3 linked regions of the Spirulina major PCC 6313 genome follow. The protein of the gene in region 2 binds, or shares a complex with, the protein of the main gene of each other region. Links are inferred from orthologs where the notes say so. Each region holds a gene or a part of one and is shown on either strand. Other genes may lie near its edges.

Region 1 (6,779 bases), 1.1 Mb from region 2 along the record:
CCCATTATCGCACGATTTCGCCCCAGACCTGCTGGGCTGTGGCGGGGGCGAGCAGAACGCCGTTGCGATAGTGGCCGGTGGCGAGGGTGACGTTGGTGTAGCCCGCCAGGGAGCCGATGACAGGGGCGGGTTGGCCGTGGGGGCGGGGGCGTTGACCCGACCAAGATTCAATGATGTCACCCTGGGCGAGGGCGGGACAGACGGCGATCGCTTGCTGCCAGACGGCTTCTTTCAGGTGAGCTTGGGCGGCCACGATGCCCTGTTCATCGGGAAACTCCACCGTCGCGCCCACCCAATAGTCACCGCCGCCAAGGGGAACGAGATGCACATCATGGCCGGAGATCACCGGCTCCACGGGATGGAGGGGGTGAGGGCAGCGGACGCGAAAGGCTTGGCCGAGGACGGGACGGAGATCAAGGGTTTGCTGAAGTTGAGCGGTGAGGGGGGTGGAACCAAGACCGGCGGCGAGAATGAGGCGATCGCAGGCCAGCCAATCCGTGCCGATCTGAACATGGGTGCAGCGGTGCGCGTCCCCCTCGGCCTCGGTACGCAGGGCGGTGACGGCCTGGCCAAAGCGACAGTCTGCGCCGGCTTGGCTGGCGGCTTGGATTAGGGCTGCGGTTAACGGGCGGGGTTGAATTTGGCCATCCTGGGGGGAATGCACCGCTCCGATGAGGCGATCGCAATCCACAAACGGACAATGGGCCGCTAATTGGGCCCGATCCCACAGGTCAAGCGGCCAGCCCTGCTGCGATCGCACCTGCTGCAACCGTTGCCACCGTTCATCCCGTTCATCGTCACGGAATCGCAGCATCACTAAACCATGGGGATTGGTGGGAATCGGGCAGCCTGTCACCTGTTCGAGTTCCGGAATTAGCGTGGCGTAGCGGCGTAGACTCTGCTCGCGCAACCGCCAGCCGCGCCCGGTGGTTTTTTGGCTGATCACCCCCATCAACACCCCCAACGCCGCACCGGTAGAACCGGCAGCGGCGTTGGCTTGTTCAACAAGGACGACGGCTTGCTTTTGGCGGTTGAGTTCGTAGGCAATCATTGCCCCGACGACTCCACCACCCACAATCACAATCGGGTTCATGCCTCGCTGTCGGGTTCGCGGGGAATATAGTCTAGGTACACCTCAAAATCCTTTTCCAGGGCGGCTAAGGCTTCGGTGGCAAAGTTGGGCACACCCTCCGAGGCGGCCGCGTCTAGGCGCTCAATGTCGTTAAATAGGGACTCGGCGAGGTCGGTGGCAACGGCTTGGTCTTTTTCGAGCAGGAGGCTGCGATCGAGGTAGCCCAAGGTGGCCCGCAACCCGCCCAAGGGGCCGTGGAGGAAGGAATTAACATTATTCCAATCGTTCTTAGCCACATAGCCTTCGAGTTCGGGGAGGCGATCGCGCACGGCTTCGATGGGAGCGAGGGCCCGGTCAATGGCCGCAATTTTTTCAGGGGTATAGGTGGGGGGAGCTTGCACCATCGCACCGCCACAACCCGTGAGAAAGGTGGTTAAACCCACGAGGAGTAGAGCGAGTAAGGATCGAATCGGTTTCATACAAAAATTTTCGGGTAACAGTCTCATCGTCTGAGAAAACTATACGGGAAAATCGGAATCCCCACACCCAGAATCCGATTTTGGCCAGAAAACGCCATCCTCTCTAGGCGGTGATGGGCGGCGATCGCGCAGCCAATAGGTTTCCATCGGGCCTTTGCCTTTGATCGGGAGGATGCCGCGCCGCTGACAGATGAAGTGAGGTGCGATCGCCGCCTGGGTCGCTGCGGTAATTTGGATGCGTCTTGGCTTGCCCTGGGACTCCATCCGCGCCGCCACATTGACCGCATCCCCCCAAAGGTCATAGATGAATTTTTTGATCCCAATCACCCCCGCCACCACCGAGCCGGTATGAATACCAATGCGGAGTTCCATCGGAGAACCATCGGGCCAGTGAAACTGCTGGACCGCCTGTTGCATATCGAGGGCCATGGCGGCGATCGCGATCGCATGATCTGCACGGGGTAATGGCAATCCCGCCGCCGCCATATACGCATCCCCAATCGTTTTGATCTTCTCCACACCGTGGGTTTCCGCTAATTGATCGAACACGGAAAAAATCTGATTCAGGGTGCTAATTAACTCCAAGGCTTCAAATTGACTGACATAGGACGAGAAACTAACCAAATCTGCAAACAGGATCGTGACGCTCGGAAATTGTTGGGCGAGACTCCCCTCAAAGCGTTTCAATTGGTCAGCAATGGGGCGGGGCAACACATTGAGCAAGAGACGTTCGGATTTATTTTTTTCGACGAGGAGGGCTTTTTCGGCTTGAATGCGTTGGGTGACATTGGCTTGAATGCCGACAAAGTGGGTCAGTTTGTCCTCTTCGTCAAACACCGGGGAGATGGTGAGTTCATTCCAAAACAGCGTGCCATCCTTGCGAAAGTTGCGCAGGATGACGGTGCAGTGGCGGCGTTCTTGAATGGCGGTGCGGAGTTCGTGGCGGGCGGTTTGATTTTTTTCGGAACCTTGGAGAAAGCGACAGTTGAGGCCGAGCACTTCGGTGGCAGAATAGCCCGTCATCGTTTCAAAGGCAGGATTAACGTAGATCAGCGGCATATCAGGGAGCCGAGCATCGGCGATCACAATCCCGACTCGACTCGCGGCGATCGCTTGATCCCGCAAATATAACGCCGCCTGGACACCACTTTGATAGATCCCCCGCTGATGCCATTGGATTTCGGTCACATCTTGAGCGATCGCCACACTCACCCCGTCCCGATAGGGCGACACCCGCCACGATAACCACCGATAACTACCGTTACGATGGCGAAAGCGGTTTTTATAGTCCACAGGGGTTGTGCGTTGGGACTGGTGACAGCGTTGCTCAGCGGCGAGGGTGCTTTCGAGGTCATCCGGGTGAATCCAGTCCAGCCAAGGCTGTTGGCGGAGTTCCACCGGTGTCCATCCCAGTAGATCTTGCCACAGGTGATTCAATTCCCCAAAATAGCCATCCTCGTGGCGCACACACATTAAATCTACCGACAACTCAAAAAACGACTGTAGCGAAGTTGCCGCATTGCATGGTGTACGAACGTCTCCAGAAAAACCCATAATGCCCTGTGAGTGACCTTTGGTTTCGTGGACTTGTTGACTGCACCCCCTACTCCCATTATTCAGGTTTTCGCGTCACTCTGGGAACATTCAGGACGACCACCGCTGCGGATGGCGCACAGCGATCGCGCTTCCTAGTCTTCTAACACCTGCACATCCACTTCCACCGCATCCACATCAATCGTGCCCGGTGGCGTGATCCGCACAAACCGCCCATCCTTAATCTGGAGGGCTTCACTACAGTTCGGGCAATTAAACGCCACCTGATTCAACGCGGCAAAGGCGTGGCCACACATCGGGCATTGATCTTCCACCACATTCCGCTTCACCCACCAGCGCAGCCCATACACCGCCACCACCGGCAGCAGGGCCAACAAAAACACCGCCAGGAAAATCCCATTCACAATCCACCCCAACCCCACCGCGCTGAGACCCATCACCCCAAGCAAAATCAGCAAACTACAGCCAATGCCGGATAAATTCCATTGGGCAATTTGATTCACACTGACCTCCTAATCCGGAATTCGTAACCTTGTTTCATCCTAGTGATTGATCGTGATCTATTGCATGTGCTGGGCGATGAAATTGGTGTAGACCTCGCCACTCAAGAAGGCGGGCGTGGTTAAGATCCGCTCGTGAAAACTAATCGTGGTGGGAATGCCGGTAATGGCACATTCCCGTAAGGCTCGGCGCATCCGCGTAATCGCCGTGGCGCGATCGGGGCCCCAGACGATTAATTTACCAATCAGGGAATCGTAGTAGGGGGGAATTTCGTAATCGGTATAGACATGGGAATCCATGCGCACACCGGGGCCGCCAGGAGGCAGGTAGGCGGTGATTCGGCCGGGATGGGGGCGGAAATTATGGGCGGGATCTTCGGCGTTGATCCGACATTCGATCGCGTGGCCCTTGAGTTGCACATCGGCTTGGGAAAAGGTGAGGCGATCGCCCTGAGCAATCCGAATCTGTTCGGTAATCAAGTCCAACCCGGTCACCATTTCCGTAACGGGATGTTCCACCTGAATCCGGGTGTTCATTTCCATAAAATAAAATTCCCCCGTTTTATCGAGGAGAAATTCCACCGTTCCCGCCCCCACATATTGAATCGACTGGGCCGCCCGTACTGCTGCTGTGCCCATTTTTTTGCGTAATTTCTGGGTCAAAACGGGGCTGGGGGCTTCTTCGAGGAGTTTTTGGTGACGGCGTTGAATGGAGCAATCCCGTTCGCCGAGGTGGACAACGTTGCCGTAACTGTCGGCAAGGATTTGAAATTCAATATGGCGGGGGGCTTCGAGGAATTTTTCCAAATATACCCCAGCGTTACCAAAGGCGGCTTCAGCTTCTCCCTGGGCGGCCCGAAACATTTTGATCAATTCACTTTCATCGTTGACGAGGCGCATGCCCCGCCCACCGCCGCCCGCCGTGGCTTTGAGAATGACGGGATAGCCGATCTTGCCAGCGATCGCGATCGCCTGTTGTTCATCGCTGAGCAGGCCATCGCTACCCGGTAGGGTGGGAACACCAGCCCGCTGCATTGTGTATTTAGCCGTGGACTTGTCCCCCATGGACATCATGGCCGCCGGGGTGGGGCCAATGAAGGCAATATGATGATCGGCGCAAATTTCAGCGAAACGGGCATTTTCAGCCAGGAACCCATAGCCCGGATGAATGGCGGTGGCGTTGCGGGTCAGGGCGGCGGCGATGATGTTGGGAATGTTGAGATAGCTTTTGCTGCTGGGGGGTTGGCCAATACAGACGCTTTCGTCCGCGAGTTGGACATGGAGGGCGTGTTCATCAATGGTGGAATGGACAGCCACGGTGGCGATCCCCAGTTCTTGACAACTGCGGAGAATACGAAGGGCAATTTCACCCCGATTGGCAATAAGGACTTTAGAAAACTGCATTCGGTTACACAGCAATGGCTCTCGGTCGTGCAATCCACTATACAGTTTTTAGGCTCGTCTGCCCTAGTCTTCGGGGTCGCGGTGCCGCTGGGCCAGATCCGAAGGGGGGCGATCGCTACTCCAGGCCCACCAGGCTTGCTCACATTCACAGTGATAAAACTCTTGCCACTTGCGCCGATAGTCTTCATTCACCACCGGAGCGCGACGATTGAGCCAGACCCGTTGGGCTTGGTGAGGGGATGCACCACAGCGGGGACAATGAAAATTTAAGGCGTGGAGGGCCGGTTCTGTCCAGGCGGGAGGGAGAGGCTCGAACGCTTCCATGCAGACTTTATAAATTAAACGCCCCTTCAGCTTATCAGGTTTCCTGGGGAGCGGTGCGATCGCATCATGTCAGCCCGGTGCAGGGTTCAGAGCCAATTCTCTAGCGGGATCAACGGGAAGAATTTTCCGGTTGTGGCCAGTTGGCGAAGGAAGAGGGGCTGGGAATGCAACAGATTCCTACGTCGCATACTCAGATTTCGCAAATCGTACTATGATCCCCTTGAGTCATGCGGCGGAGAGAATCCGGTTGATCGTCCACCTCCCCATGACAATTGCCCATTTCCTAGCAGGATAGACAACTGTGAACCTTGCACTGAACCTTCTCTCGGCCCTTGGGATTGCGATCTTTTGTGTGATCGCGTGGTTGGGGTCGGAAAACCGCCGCGTTGTGCAGTGGAATGTGATTATTTTTGGGATTGGTCTTCAGCTTTTGGTGGGAATTTTAGTCTTCGGCGGGGGCAGCACCCTGATCGCAGGCATCAATAACATCATTAACCCGATTTTAGATGCGTCGGAAGCGGGGGCGAAGTTCCTTTTTGGCGGCCCTAGTTCTTTACTTGCGACCGATCCGAATCCCACCGCAGGGCCAGGGGCCGCAGCGCGGTGGATTGCGCGGGCGGTGGGGAATGGCTATGTGCCTGTACCGGGCGATCGCCTCGGCCCGGATCAGCTTAATCCTGGGTTTACCTATGTGTTGGCGTTCCGTGCTTTGCCGCAGATTATTTTCTTCGCGGCGTTGGTGGGGCTGCTCTACCGAATGAATGTGATTCAACCGATTGTGAAAGTGTTTGCGATCGTCTTCCAGCGCACAATGAAGATTAGCGGCGCGGAATCCTTATCTGGGGCGGCGAATATTTTTGTGGGGATTGAATCTGCGATCGCCGTCAAACCCTTTTTACCCAAAATGACCCGCAGTGAACTCTGCGCCATCCTCACCAGTTGTTTTGGGTCGATCGCCTCCTCCGTACTCGGACTTTACGCTGGGTTTCTACGGGGCAGCTTTCCCGACATTGCCGGGCATCTGGTCTCCGCCTCGATTCTGACGATCCCCGCCTGTTTTGTGATTTCTAAATTGCTCGTCCCCGAAACCGGCGAGCCGGAAACCATGGGACATATTCCCGACGATGAAGTGGACGAAAACGAGAAGAGACCCAGCTATATGGATAGCTTGATCGTCGGTGCTCTCGATGGGGTGAAGATGGCCATGGGGATTGCGGCGGTGTTGATCGCCATTTTGGGGGTGATTGCCCTCTTCAATGCGCCCTTCAATCAATTGGCGATCTGGTTAGGGGCATCGGGAGACGACTCCCTCATCGGTCAATTTTTTGCCCAACCGCTACGCAATTTAATGGGGATGCTGTTCTTGCCTTTGACTTTTTTGACGGGGGTGGCGTTGGATTGGCAAAACCTCTGGACGGCTTCGCTGTTAATTGGTCAACGCCTCTT
Region 2 (6,523 bases):
CTATTGTGCCGCGCTGAAATGATCAAGGCCATCGACAACGCGAGCCGATTTAATCACATCGCCATCTTGGAGGGCTTGGAGCACCGCTTTGCCGTCCACGAGATAGCCGAAAACGGTATAGCGACCATCCAAGACATTGAAGCCGGGGGGCGTGAGTTCACTGTCAAAGAGGAAGAAGAAAAATTGCGACGAACCGCCATTGGGGTCATCGCTCGGACGGGCCAAGGCCATTGCACCGTAGGCGTTAAAGGGTAGGGCGAGATCGGCGAGGTACAGCCCAATTTCTTCGAGGGTGAATTCGTAAATCGGTTCGTTGTCACCCTTAACGAGAATTTCGAGGGGAATGGCGCGATATTCTTTGGTTTTGGGGTCAACAAAGCCCACTTCGGGGCCGTCCGGGTCGCCGGTTTGAATGATGTAGTCTTGGTTTTGGAAGAAGGGCAGGCCGTCGTAGAAACCGCGCTGGACGAGATCAACAAAGTTCCCGGCGTTGATCGGGGCACTGTAGCCATCGACGATCACGGTGAGGGTTCCTTGGGTGGTTTCGAGTTCGACGGTGGCGCGGCCTTTCAGTTGGGGCAGGTGGGCGTAGTCGTCGGGAATTTCAAAGGGGAAACCGTCCACCATCAGGGCTTCAAGCGCACCCACATGGGCGAGGGCTTGGCGGCGTGTTTCCCAGACGGTGTTTTTGTCGCGATCGTCGGCGGCGGTGCGGAGGGTTTCCACTTCGTCGCGCAGTTCGGCGAGGAGGTCTTGGGCGGTGGCGGTGCGATCGCTCCCCACACTGGCCAAAATCGCGTCATCCCCAAAGGTCAAGCTCCGGGATGCGGATTTAATGTCCCGATTCACGAGGCTCCAGCGCTTGCTCCGGAGTCCTTCGGAAATGGATTCTAAGCTGGTTTGGAGTTGGCGAATTTCTGGATTATCGATGGGGAGGGCGTAGCGGAGGATCGCTTGGGGGTCGGTGATGGCGTTGCCTTGGGCGAGACCAGCGTGGGCTGCGGGGGCAACGGTGGCGGTCGTGAGGAGGGCGATCGCGCCCACAGCCAAGACAAGCCAAGCACGTTTGAGCCAGGCTTGCACCATCTGCCGAACAGGAGAACGTAAAGATAACATAAAAAATAAAGACACAATATTCCAGTGAACCTTTTTCATCTTCCCATAAGTTTCACCCTCCCTGAATCTGCTGTTCAGCCCTCGCGAAGTAAAAGGGGATTCCTGCCAGGAGGGAACCCTAACGGGGGTACAATGGAGGGCGAATTGTCTCGGTCTCTTAAAATAACTCCATGATTTCGAGTAATGACTTTAGAACTGGCGTAACGATCAATTTAGATGGCTCTGTGTGGCGTGTCGTCGAATTTCTCCATGTGAAACCGGGGAAAGGGTCAGCATTTGTCCGGACAAAGCTTAAAAATGTGCAATCTGGCAGTGTGGTGGAACGTACCTTTCGGGCTGGTGAGACGGTTCCCCAAGCCATTCTCGAAAAACGCACCATGCAACACACCTATAAAGAAGGTGAAGACTTGGTGTTTATGGATATGGAAACCTTTGAGGAAATGCGAATTAGCCCGGACAAGGTGGGCGATCGCGTCAAATATCTCAAAGAAGAGATGGAAGTGAACATCGTCACCTGGGAAACGCAGGTGCTCGAAGTGGAACTGCCCAACTCCGTGGTGCTCGAAATCACGGAGACTGATCCCGGTGTCAAAGGCGACACCGCCACAGGGGGCACAAAACCTGCCATTGTGGAAACGGGAGCCCAAGTGATGGTGCCGCTCTTCCTTTCGATCGGAGAAAAGATTAAGATTGACACCCGCACCGATAGCTATCTCGGTCGCGACAACTAACACGGTGGGTAGCACGGAGTCTAGCGGTGAAGACTGAACATTTGGCATCGTCAGGCAACGTCACCCTCTTCTTTCACATCCTTTGATTTATTCGCTTTGAGGACAAGACTGCCGGTGTCTATAGACTTCCAAGAAATTCGTGAACTATTAGCGGCGATCGCGCCCACCGATATCACAGAACTCAGCCTCAAAAGCGAGGCCTTTGAACTCACCGTCAAAAAAGGTCACGGTGCCGTGATGCCCCTTACGTCCGCTCCCGCTGCGCCGGCCGTTGCCCCTGTCCCCGTGGCGGCTACCCCTCCCGCTGCTCCCGCTGCTGCTCCGGTGGCCGATACCGCCCCCGCCCCCACCAGTGATCCGAAATGGGTGGATATCACCTCACCCATGGTGGGGACGTTCTATCGCGCTCCGGCTCCCGATGAAGCACCGTTTGTGAATATGGGCGATCGCGTCACAACCGGGCAAACCGTGTGCATTATCGAAGCGATGAAACTCATGAACGAGATTGACGTGGAAATCTCCGGGCAAATCATGGAAATCCTCGTCGAAAACGGTGAACCCGTGGAATTTGGCCAGCCGCTGATGCGCGTTAACCCCGGTTAATCCCCCCAGCGGTGAGCCGCTCCCCATTCCACCTCACGACAATTCCGATCAAGGGTAGCTTCACATATTGTGATCAGGGGATGAGGCTGCTACTATTTTGGGATCACAACTTTCCGTGAACCTCCCATGCACCTCACACCGAAGCCTGTCTCGCAGGAAGTGGTTCAGCAACTCGCTGAGTACTTCAGCGTACTTAGTGAACCGATGCGCTTGAAACTTTTGAATCTGCTTCGAGACGGCGAGATGTGTGTGCAAGAATTGGTCGAAGCCACGCAGACGAGCCAAGCCAATGTTTCCAAACATCTGAAAGTGATGCTCCAAGCTGGGATTCTCAGTCGCCGCAGCGCCGGAACCTCCGCCTACTATCGCGTCGAAGATCCGCTGATTTATGACCTGTGTAATTTAGTCTGTAACCGTCTGGCGGCTCGCATCGAAAAGCAAGCCCGACAGTTCCGCGATTTTAGTCTCACTCCGCCGGCGATCGTGCCTAACAGCCTGTCCCGTCCCCTGCATCCCTCGGATTGAGGGATGATTAACCCACCGAAACCTGCTGTCGGGTTGGCGGGTGTTTCGGGAGGGGGGTGATGTGGGGCGATCGCTCAAAACCGCCCTTGATCCGGAGGCTAAGGCTGAGGCAATGGAGCCAGAGGGCCGGATAGCGGGATTCGAGCCAAGATTGCGATCGCACCAACCAGCCCGGAAACCAGCCCCGCAAACACCAGGCGAGCAACGATTCCACCGCAAACCAGAGATAACTCCCGATCCAGCGGATAAAGTCCCGCGTTCCGGCCTGCTCCCAAATCCAGGGCACAAGGCGAGGATTCATCACCGCCGCCTTCAATGCCAAGCGATTAAACGTCCACCACCCAAACCGATCCTTAATGAAGGTATCGGCAACCTCTGGCGGTTCCTCGGCGAGGAGACCAAAAAAGGTGTTCAGCATCGCATTCACCCGTTGGGGGGGTAGGGTTTTGCCCGTGGGAACCATCATTCCTTTGGAGAAGAGCCAAGTGACGGCGGTATTGCTCTGGTAGGCGCGAATCGTGTTGAGGTGTTTTGCGGCTAGGAGGTCATGCTGGAGGGCGGTATCGAGCAAGGTGGTGAGGCGGCCAAGGTTGCGCACGAGGGAGCCGAAGCCGGTAAAGACGAGGGGCGATTGTAACGAGGCGGCATCCCCGATCGCCACAATGCGATCAATGGCAACGGTGCGATCGCTCCCCCCCACGGAAAAATGCCCCGGAATATACCCAAACGTCGGCTTCTTCCACTCCAAGGCATCCAGGTCGCAGCGGCGATATTCTGGCAAAATCGTGAAAAAGTCCTCGTACATTTCCAGCAGTGAACCAGGATTCTCAGGATGCACTTGATGGTAGTGGAAGAGGTACACGGTCAAATCATCCCCTTCCACGGGGAACAATTCCCAAATCAACTGCCGCCCCCGCGAAATATCCCCGTGGGAATTTAACACATCCCCAAAATCGGGGTTCCACACCTCTTTGCTGATTCCCGACAGCACCGCTCCCACGGTGGGGCAAACACTATCAAAGGTGCGGCCACCGTTGAGTTGCCAGGCGATCGGGGAGGCGGTTCCCATCGCATCGACCACGAGGCGGGCGGTGGCGTTGCGATCGCGCCCCGTCGGGCGGTGAGTCATTTGTACCTGTACCCCATCAGTTGCCACATCGACGCGGGTAAATTCTGTTTCATCCCAAATCTCGCCCCCCGCCTGCCGGAACTTTTCCCCACACAGACGCAGCAACCGTTCCGAATCGATGGCAATGTTCAGGACGGTGGGGGTGTGGAGTACCTTGGCTTTTAAATGGGGGGGATTATTGCCGTCGAAAAACTTGTTAAATCCGTCCTGATATTCGCGGGCGATCAGGCTTTCAAACTCCTCGGTAGTGAACAGCCCCAACTCAATCAACTGCTGAAACTCGTCCCGCGAAATATTCCATTCCCGATTCATCCGTCCAAAGGCAAGCCGTTCAATCAACAAGACCCGATATCCCCGCTGGGCCATCACCGCTGCATGAATCACCCCCAACGCGCCGCCGATATAGATGAGGTCATAGTCTAGATTTGTGGCGAGGGGGGTGGACTGTTGAAACACCACCGAGCGCGGGGTTTGAGGATGTTTAACACTCTCGCGCCAGCGGGTTTCCCACCAGTAGGCTCGCTGTAAATCTCGTTCCCCCTGGGGCATTTTCTGGAAATAGTTCACCGTTTTGGGGTAGTGGGGGGCGAGGGCGGTGAAGATGTCGGTCTGTGTGAGATCTAGGGCAGGAGGAGCCGGATAGGTGAGGGGAAATGCCTGGGGGAGATTTTGGCTGAGATGGTCTTGAATGTCGCGTTCGTGGGGGAGGGGGCGATCGCTCCACCGAAACAGCTTGAGATAGGTGGTGCGTTGCAGCGACCAGAGGGCGATCGCTAACACCTGACCGGGCCGCTCCGGGAACTGCACCTGCACACCACCCGGCACAACCACACGCTCACCGTAGGGGGGCTGCCATTGGGTTTGCAGCCATGTCACCACGCAAGCGAGGTCAGGAGTGGGGATTTCGATGTAGAGCAGTTCGTTCATCAAAAAAAAGGGGGTCTGAAACCCGTCCTTTAGGACGGCTTTATATAAAGGGGAAGCAATACTTAAGATTTGACTGTTGTGTGCTGAGTTACATTCAGCGCATACTTAAGATAGTTTAATAAACTATCTTAAGATTCGATAAGTTTCCTAATCTTTAGTATGCAACGGGTGAACATTGGCTATGAATTATCCTATCCCACGAAGCCCCGAAGAAATTCGTGCGTTTCAAAAACAGCCGATTGATGAAGAGATGGTGGCGGCGGCGATCGCAGGAGTCGTGGAAATCTACCGCGCCCAAGGCAAAAGCGTCGATCAAATCCAATCGGATATCCTCACCGATCATCAGCTTCTCAACCCCAAACAACGGCAATGGTTGAGCGAAGTCCTCACCCAAGCCTGGCAAACATGGCCAGAACAGGCTGAAACGCCCCGCCATGATCCGAGACGGGCTTAAATTGTCCTGAGCAGCATCGTTTGGGGTTTGGGGGTCCCGCCCCTGATGGGCTGAATTGATCCACCGCAGAAAACACCATTGTGAACGGGAAACCCACCGCCTTAATTACCGGTGCAGCCAGCGACTTTGGGGCAGCCTTTGCCCATGTTTTTGCCCGCCATGGCTACGATCTTGTGTTGATCTCGCGCACGGCTGCCCCCATCCACCCCCTCGCAGAACAGCTCACCATGGAATTTCAGGCCTCGGTGAAAATTTTGCTCCATGACCTGTCCCATCCCAACGCCCCGGATACGATCGCCGCGCAGCTTCAACAAACCGGCATCGAGGTGCAAATTTTAGTGAACACATCAGAGCGCGGGGCATGGGGTCAGTTTGTGACAACGGATGCAACGGCGGAATGGCAGTTAATGCAGGTCAATATGGTGGCGTTGACCCAGTTAACGAAGGTGTTGCTGCCGGGGATGTTGCGACGTGGGACGGGAAAGATTCTCAATGTGGCATCGTTGGCGGCGTTTCAGCCGGAGTCCTGGCGGGCGGTGTATGAGGCGACCCAGGCCTATATCCTCGCGTTTTCCCAAGCGTTGGCGGCTGAATTGCAGGGTACAGGGGTGACGGTGACCGTCTTCTGCCCGCAACGGTGGGATCAATCCACTGCCTCCGATGATCTAGAGCGTGAGTCGGCGCTGACGACGATGGCGCAATGGGGCTATCAAGCTTTATTTGCGGGGCAGACGGTGGCGATTCCCGGTTGGAAACATCGCCTGATGGCGGCCATCACTGCCTTGCTGCCGCGCCGTTGGACGGGCGCGATCGCTGCTTTCCTCCTGCCTCACCCCCCAAGCCCCCCCGCCGATCGCCCGTAACCTTGGTGGATGGGTTATGGGGCTTCCGGGGTCGGGGGTTTGGTGCAGGTGAGGGTGAGATCGGGGGATTGGGCATCGAGGATTTCGCAGGTGCTGAAGCCGACAATGCCGTCGGGTAAAAGGGTATGGATGCGCTGAAAGTCTTTGACGGCTTGAACCGTGAGGCGGCCAAAGT
Region 3 (6,819 bases), 590 kb from region 2 along the record:
GAGGCGCATCGCGTAGCGCCGTTCTCCGAAAATTTGAATCCCCGCCACCCCTTGAATCCGCTTTAAGGCTTCCGCCACGTAGAGATCGGCATAGTTACTTAAAAAAGAGGTGTCGTAGGTTCCCCCCTCAGAATAGAGGCTCAAGGCCATCAAAAAGCCGCTGGATTGCTTGCTGACACTGACCCCGGTACGCTGAACGGCTTCGGGGAGGCGGGCTTGGACTGTGGCGATCCGGTTTTGGACATCCACAGCGGCGAGATCGAGATCGCGCCCAGCATCAAAGGTGATGTTAATTTGGCTGGTGCCGTTGTTGCTGCTGCTGCTGGAGATGTAGCGCACGCCTTCGACACCGTTGATTTCCTGTTCGAGCACGTTGGTGACGGTGTTTTCAACGATTTCGGCGCTGGCCCCGGTGTAGTTGGCGGTGACTTGGACTTGGGGCGGCGCGATTTCGGGGTATTGGGCGATGGGTAAGGTGGGGAGAATCACCCCGCCAATCAGACTAATCACGATCGCAAAAACGATCGCCACCACCGGACGCTTAATAAAGGTGTTGACAAACATAAGCTATGGAGCGGTAAAGGACGCATCGGGCGCATCGGGCGCATCATCGGGGAGGGGCATGATCGGTGCGCCGTCAGTGAGGTTGAGAATCCCGGAAACGACGATGCGATCGCCCGGTTGCACCCCCGACAGAATATTGTAGGCATCTCCTTGAATCTGCCCCAGTTCAACAGGACGCTGGCGAGCAATGAACTCCGTATCGGGAGGCACTTCATCCTCCTCGGTCGGCACTTCAGCAACAAACACGAAGGGCTTCCCGGCTAACCGCGTAATCGCCACGGTCGGCACGAGCAAACCCGGCTCCGTGCGCCACACCAGCCGCGCCCGCACAAACTGCCCATTCCGCAATAATTCGCCGGGATTGATGAAGCGGGCTTTGGCGAGGAGGGTTTGTTGGGCGGGGTTAACGTTGGGATCGATGAAGCTAATTTCGCCGGTGTTGAGGATGTTGCCCTGTTCGGTCACCAGTTCCACCAGTTGCCCCAGTTGCAATTCAGGGGCGCGTTCGGTGGGGATCGAAATGCTGAGATTGAGGACGTTATTTTGGGTCAGGGTGGTGAGGGTGTTGCTGTCGGTGACCACATCCCCCAGTTCCACGGCAAGATCCCCCACTACCCCCGCAAAGGGCGCAGTGACAACGGTTTCTTCCAGTTGGGCTTGGGCGCGGTTGGCGTTGGCCTGGGCGGATTGGCGGTTGGCTTGGGCTTGGGTGAGGGTGGCGCGGGCAGCGGTGATCCGTTCATCGATCGCGGCTAGGGTGGCGATCGCCACATCGCGATCGCGCTTCGCCTGGTCTAATCGCTGCTCACTCAGCACCCCTTCTTTTACCAAAAACTCGATCCGTTTGTAATCTTCCATTTTCAAATCCACATCGGCTTTGAGGGCGATGCGATCGGCATTGAGGGCCGCGATCTCAGACTGCACATTATTTTCCACCGCCCGTTCTGAGTTAACGGTGGCGAGCAAACTGGCCAGATTCGCCTCAGCCTGATCGGGTTTGAGTTCCACCAACCGCGCTCCGGCCGCGACGCGATCGCCCGCCGCCACAAAAATTCGCTGCACCCGTCCCGTCGCCTCCGGTCGCACCTCCACCACCTGTTCCGCTGCCAGCGACCCGACAAAATCCGTCGAATTGGCCACCATTGTCGGCCCCAGGGTGATCAACTTCACCGGCAGAGCTTGGCTTTGGGGCTGTCCGATGGCCGTCTGCTGTTGTTGCTGTCCACTCCACCAGCGCCATCCCACCCCCACCCCCGTCAGGAGGACCGTCGCGCCCACCAATGCCATCACCCGTACTTTCGAGTTGGGCCGTTGCGGCGGGATTGGACTGATTTGGCTGGAATTGGCGTTAGACATCGGGCATTCCTGGCGGATTTTACAGATCGACTCACTCCGAATCGTAACGAAAATTCAAAAATTAAGGCTACCACTCCAGGCAGATTCAGAATAAATGCTGAACCATGGTCATCGGGTAGGCGGCTTCCGGTGTTATTGATCCGGGGTGAATTGTTGGGCATAGAAGCGGGCATAGCGACCGTTCTGGTCGAGGAGTTCGGCGTGGGTTCCGGCTTCGACGATTTGCCCCTGTTCCATGACGAAGAGGCGATCGGCGCGGCGGACGGTGGCGAGGCGGTGGGCGATGACGAAGACGGTGCGATCGCGCATAATCCGTTCTAATGCCTCCTGCACAAGGGCTTCGGATTCGGAATCGAGGGCGGAGGTAGCTTCGTCCAAAATGAGGATGTGGGGGTTGAGGTACATGGCGCGGGCGATCGCAATCCGTTGCCGCTGACCCCCGGAGAGATTCACGCCCCGCTCGCCCACATAGGTGGTGTAGCCTTGGCTGAATTCCGTGATGAATTGATGGGCGTTGGCAATTTTGGCGGCGGCTTCCACTTGGTCAAGGTGAAAATCCTGTTGCCCAAAGGCGATATTTTCGGCAATGGTTCCAGAAAATAAAATCGTTTCCTGGGGTACAATCCCGATCTGCTGCCGCAGACTTTTGAGGGTCACATCTGCGACGTTAATACCGTCAATCAGAATCCGTCCGGTGGCGGCTTGGTAGAAGCGGGGTAATAGATTAACTAAAGTGGTTTTACCGGCTCCCGAATGACCCACAAGGGCGATCATTTCACCGGGATGCACCAGAAAACTGAGGTTATTTAACACCGGTTCACCGGGGACATAGGCGAAGGAAATATCGTCGTATTCGACTTTACCAGACACTCTGGGGAGAGCGATCGCATCCTGTTTTTCCTCCACCCCTGGCGTTAAATTCAGCAGTTCAAAGACTCGATCCACTGACGCTTGAGCTTGTTTGAATTCGTTGTAATTCGAGGTGGTGATACTAATCGGATCAATCAGCATCCCCACGGCGGCCAGATAGCCCACAAACTCACTGCCCGTTAAATTCCCCTGGGCAATTTGCCACGTTCCTAAAAAGAAAATAAACACCACACTCATGGCATAGAGAAAGCCCACAAAAACAATCTGAAAGGCTTTGATTTTTTCGGTCATGTAGCGAGTGCGGCGGTTGTCTTCGGCGTAGTGGGTAAATTGGTTTAAGGTGTAGTCTTCAGCGGCAAAGGCTTGAACGAGGCGAATCCCGCTGAAATATTCAATCAACAGGGAGGAAAGGTCAGAAATCCGGTTTTGGCTACGGCGAGAATATTGCAAGAGTTGTTCCCCAAAAAAGCCCACCAACAGCGCCATCAAGGGTCCAATCACTAACGCGCTCGCGGTGAGTTGCCAGTTGAGATACACCATCATTCCCAAAACAACTATCAGTTGCAAAATACAGGGCACAAACTGCTGAAAAATCTTATTCACAATTTCGCCGATTCGATCCACATCTTCCGTGAGCCGATAGGATAAATCCCCCGTTTTTGTCTGTTCAAAATAACTTAAGCTCAACCGTTGTACATGGGCATAGACGGCTTTTCGGAGGTTGAGGGTGAGTTGGAGGGCGGCTTTGGCCATGAGGGTGTCTTGGCCGTATTGCGCGATCGCCCGCACGAAGAAAATCGCCGCCGCAATGCCCGCAATCCTTGCACTGCCCTGCACGTTTCCCGTCCCCACCGATTCGGCTAAGGCTTCCGCGATTTTAATCAAGGCGGGCCAACAGGCGGTAAACACGAGCGTCGCCAGGAGAGCAGAGGCGATCGTCAGGCGTTGAGCCTGAATATAGGGGGCGAGTTGGCGATAGTGAAACGGGGTTTTCAAGGGTTTTACGGAAAAAAATAAGGGCATGACCGGCCGGGTCAGCAATCCACGGCCGGAGAGACAACAACGCAGCCACTGGATTTAAGCGGGGGTGTGGGCTTCGATGATGTGGGTGGAGGGGGTGGTGTGATGGTTTGCGGGGGACGTGTTGACGGGGAAAAAGGGTTGATGCAGGCTGATCAACTGGGCGAGGGTGCGCTTCAGTTGAGTCCGGGGCACGATCGCATCCACAAACCCACAGTTGAGCAGATATTCCGCCGTTTGGAAATCATCGGGCAGTTTTTCGCGGATCGTCTGTTCAATCACCCGCCGCCCCGCAAAGCCGATCACCGCCTTCGGTTCAGCTAGAATCACATCCCCCAACATCGCAAAACTCGCCGTCACGCCGCCCATGGTGGGATTGGTGAGAATCGGGATATAAAGAAGCTTGGCTTGGCGATGGCGTTCGAGAGCGCCGGAAATTTTCGCCATCTGCATCAAACTGAGCATCCCTTCTTGCATCCGCGCCCCACCGGAGGCACAGACGATAATCACCGTTAACCCTTCTTGCGTGCCGTACTCAATCAGGCGGGTCAGTTTTTCCCCCACCACTGATCCCATACTGCCGCCCATGAAGCTAAAGTCCATCACGCCGAGGACGACGGGTAAACCATCGAGGAGGCCGGTGCCAATTTGCACGGCATCGTTGAGGTGGGTTTTGGCTTGGTATTCCCGCAGGCGGTCTTTGTAGGCTTTGCGATCGCGAAACTCCAGCGGGTCCATCGGGCAAATGTCTTCATGGAGCGGGGTCCAGGTTTTCCCGTCGATCAATTGGTGAATCCGCTCGGTGCTGCCGACGCGCATGTGATGGTGACAGTCCACGCAAACCTGTAAATTGGCTTGCAGGTCTTTGGTATAGGTTAAAACGCTGCATTTTGGGCATTTCGTCCAAAGGCCATCGGCGATTTCGCGCTCTTGGTGGCCTTGGGGGGCAACGGGTTGGTTTTTTTCGCGATTGGCAAACCAGTCAAATAAAGACATGTTGGGATTTTAACGACTCCGCTTCAATGAGTTGCAATGGTGAAGAACAGGGGGCGTGGTTAGCCAAATTCATCATCGGTTTCCAGTTCTTCTTCCTTGGGACTCAGCAATAGTAATGCTGTCCATCGATCCGGGCTGAGGACTTGTACAGCCGTTTCGCCGGTCAAAAAACATCCGCTCGCCCCCACATTGACGACACGACTTGGAATGTCATGACTGGCTAAAATTTGCTGCATGAGTTCGGCTTCCCAGCGTGCGCCTGCGATCTTAATTGTTATCCATGACACAAAATTCATAATATCAAGACGCGGCAAGTCTCGTTTCATCAGGTCTCAAATTTCATCCCGCCCCCAACAGAAAGCGTTGATAAGTGGATACTATTATGTCACCCCAAAAAAGGGTTAGGGTGGCCCCTAGGGCCAGAAAGGGGCCAAAGGGGATCGGTTGACGACGATCCAAGAGCCGCAGGGCGATCGCACCGCCGCCCAAAAACGCCCCCAAGGCACAGCCCACAAAGGCCGCCAGGGCTGCCCCCTGCCAGCCCAACCACGCCCCGATCAGGGCTAATAATTTCGCATCCCCCGCCCCCATCGCGGTACGTCCATAGATGAGGGAGCCAATCAGGGCGATCGCTTCCAACCCCCACAGGGCAAACACAGCCCCAAAGATGCCCGTCACCAGCCGATCGGCACTGCCTTGAAATGCCCCCGTTTCAAACCAGCCTTGAATGACCATGAAGCCCAGCCCCGCGACGAGACCCGATTGGGTGAGGGGGTTGGGGAGGGTAAGGGTGTCGCAGTCGATCAGGGCGAGGGCGAGGAGCCAACTGAGCAGGAGACAATAGCCGATCGCGCTCACCGTGGGGCCAAATTGCCAAAAGACCGCGAGGAACAGGCCGCCCGCGATCGCTTCAACGAGGGGATACCGCAGTGCGATCGCGCCTCGACAGTACCGACACCGGCCCCGCAACCAAAACCAGGCGAACACCGGCACATTGTCATGCCAGGCCAGCCGCTCCTGACAGCGGGGACAGTGGGAGGGCGGCGCGAGAATCGATTCTCCTGCCGGGAGGCGATAGATCACCACGTTGAGAAAACTCCCAATCGCCGCGCCAACGATGAAGACAAATAAACTACTAATGACCTGAATCAGACTATCCATAGGCGGGGTGCGATCGCAATTTAAGCCGTACCATACCAAAGTTTTAATCCCTCACCCAACCCTCTCCCCCAGGCGCGAGGGCTTTTTTGTGGCCCGCGTTTCCTGCTGCCTTAAAGCCACTCTTCGGCGGTGGTGAAGGTGGGAAGGTTGGGGGGGATGACGGTGCGATCGCAACTCGTCTTACGGCTTTCTTGCTGCGTCGCCACATTGATCGTCACCGCCTCGAAGCGCACCGACTGCGCCCCCAGAGGCACAATTAATTGGGTCATGGTGGCGAGGCTGCCTGTCCCATCGGCTTCAAACTCAATGAACGCCCGTGGCCCGTCGAGGAGTTGGCGCGTTTCCCGATCCTGAACCCAGAGTTTGACATAGACCGTGCCCAGGGTTTGGGGCGGTAATTTCACCGTCATCAAAATCATTTCTCCAGCGGTGAGTTCTCCCGCTTGCACTTCGAGGATCGGGGCGGGGACGGCGGCGGGTTCCGGCGGTGGGATGGGGCGATCGCGGATGTCCGGATCGGGAGTGGGGAGCGTGGGGCGGCTCGCAGGCGCAACGGTGTTGAGTTCCGGGGGGTAGGGGAGTCCGGAGGTGTCGTATTTGGGGGCGAGGGGGCTGGGGCGTTGGGCGAGGGTGCTAATGGTGTCGGGGTCGTCGTCTTCATCATCGACCACAAATTCTTGAATGGGCCAATCGCCTCGCTCCCAACGGTTCGCATCGGTGGTCATTTGACGCTGTTCGGCTTGGGCGATCGCACTCAATGCCTCTTCCACAGAATCCAGGCCGGTAATGCGATGCTCGCCATAATCAAACCGATGGGAATCCTCATGATCGGGGTGATCAGCCTCAACAGAA

What was found.
Region 1: the proteins of accB (region 2) and accC are in contact, whole or in part, in a solved structure (PDB 8UXZ), measured with the Escherichia coli proteins. The link is inferred for Spirulina major PCC 6313 from one-to-one orthologs.
Region 3: the proteins of accB (region 2) and accD are in contact, whole or in part, in a solved structure (PDB 8UXZ), measured with the Escherichia coli proteins. The link is inferred for Spirulina major PCC 6313 from one-to-one orthologs.

The regions. Positions count from the first base shown.
Region 1 is NZ_KV878783.1:2,321,773-2,328,551, reverse strand. The notes cover bases 2,838-5,744. They hold accC (acetyl-CoA carboxylase biotin carboxylase subunit), read right to left. Parts: upstream 5,010-5,744; coding sequence 3,666-5,009; downstream 2,838-3,665. Other genes in these bases: SPI6313_RS10115 (NupC/NupG family nucleoside CNT transporter), read left to right, coding at 5,635-5,744; SPI6313_RS10120 (hypothetical protein), read right to left, coding at 5,073-5,333; SPI6313_RS10130 (PDDEXK family nuclease), read right to left, coding at 3,240-3,608; SPI6313_RS10135 (adenylate/guanylate cyclase domain-containing protein), read right to left, coding at 2,838-3,105. In the rest of the region: SPI6313_RS10145 (NAD(P)/FAD-dependent oxidoreductase), read right to left, coding at 5-1,093; photosystem II protein PsbQ, read right to left, coding at 1,090-1,551; more of SPI6313_RS10135, read right to left, coding at 1,591-2,837; more of SPI6313_RS10115, read left to right, coding at 5,745-6,779. UniProt on the Escherichia coli protein: This protein is a component of the acetyl coenzyme A carboxylase complex; first, biotin carboxylase catalyzes the carboxylation of the carrier protein and then the transcarboxylase transfers the carboxyl group to form malonyl-CoA.
Region 2 is NZ_KV878783.1:1,205,513-1,212,035, forward strand. What follows is about bases 959-3,705. They hold accB (acetyl-CoA carboxylase biotin carboxyl carrier protein), read left to right. Parts: upstream 959-1,961; coding sequence 1,962-2,450; downstream 2,451-3,705. Other genes in these bases: SPI6313_RS05250 (peptidylprolyl isomerase), read right to left, coding at 959-1,116; efp (elongation factor P), read left to right, coding at 1,287-1,847; SPI6313_RS05265 (ArsR/SmtB family transcription factor), read left to right, coding at 2,577-2,975; SPI6313_RS05270 (NAD(P)/FAD-dependent oxidoreductase), read right to left, coding at 2,983-3,705. Also shown: more of SPI6313_RS05250, read right to left, coding at 1-958; more of SPI6313_RS05270, read right to left, coding at 3,706-5,031; SPI6313_RS05275 (hypothetical protein), read left to right, coding at 5,213-5,485; SPI6313_RS05280 (SDR family NAD(P)-dependent oxidoreductase), read left to right, coding at 5,566-6,348; SPI6313_RS05285 (peptidoglycan-binding domain-containing protein), read right to left, coding at 6,363-6,523. UniProt on the Escherichia coli protein: This protein is a component of the acetyl coenzyme A carboxylase complex; first, biotin carboxylase catalyzes the carboxylation of the carrier protein and then the transcarboxylase transfers the carboxyl group to form malonyl-CoA.
Region 3 is NZ_KV878783.1:1,790,214-1,797,032, forward strand. The notes cover bases 2,838-5,784. They hold accD (acetyl-CoA carboxylase, carboxyltransferase subunit beta), read right to left. Parts: upstream 4,807-5,784; coding sequence 3,868-4,806; downstream 2,838-3,867. Other genes in these bases: SPI6313_RS07700 (ABC transporter ATP-binding protein), read right to left, coding at 2,838-3,786; SPI6313_RS07710 (hypothetical protein), read right to left, coding at 4,866-5,132; SPI6313_RS07715 (prepilin peptidase), read right to left, coding at 5,146-5,784. In the rest of the region: SPI6313_RS07690 (efflux RND transporter permease subunit), read right to left, coding at 1-564; SPI6313_RS07695 (efflux RND transporter periplasmic adaptor subunit), read right to left, coding at 568-1,920; more of SPI6313_RS07700, read right to left, coding at 2,053-2,837; more of SPI6313_RS07715, read right to left, coding at 5,785-5,967; SPI6313_RS07720 (hypothetical protein), read right to left, coding at 6,078-6,819.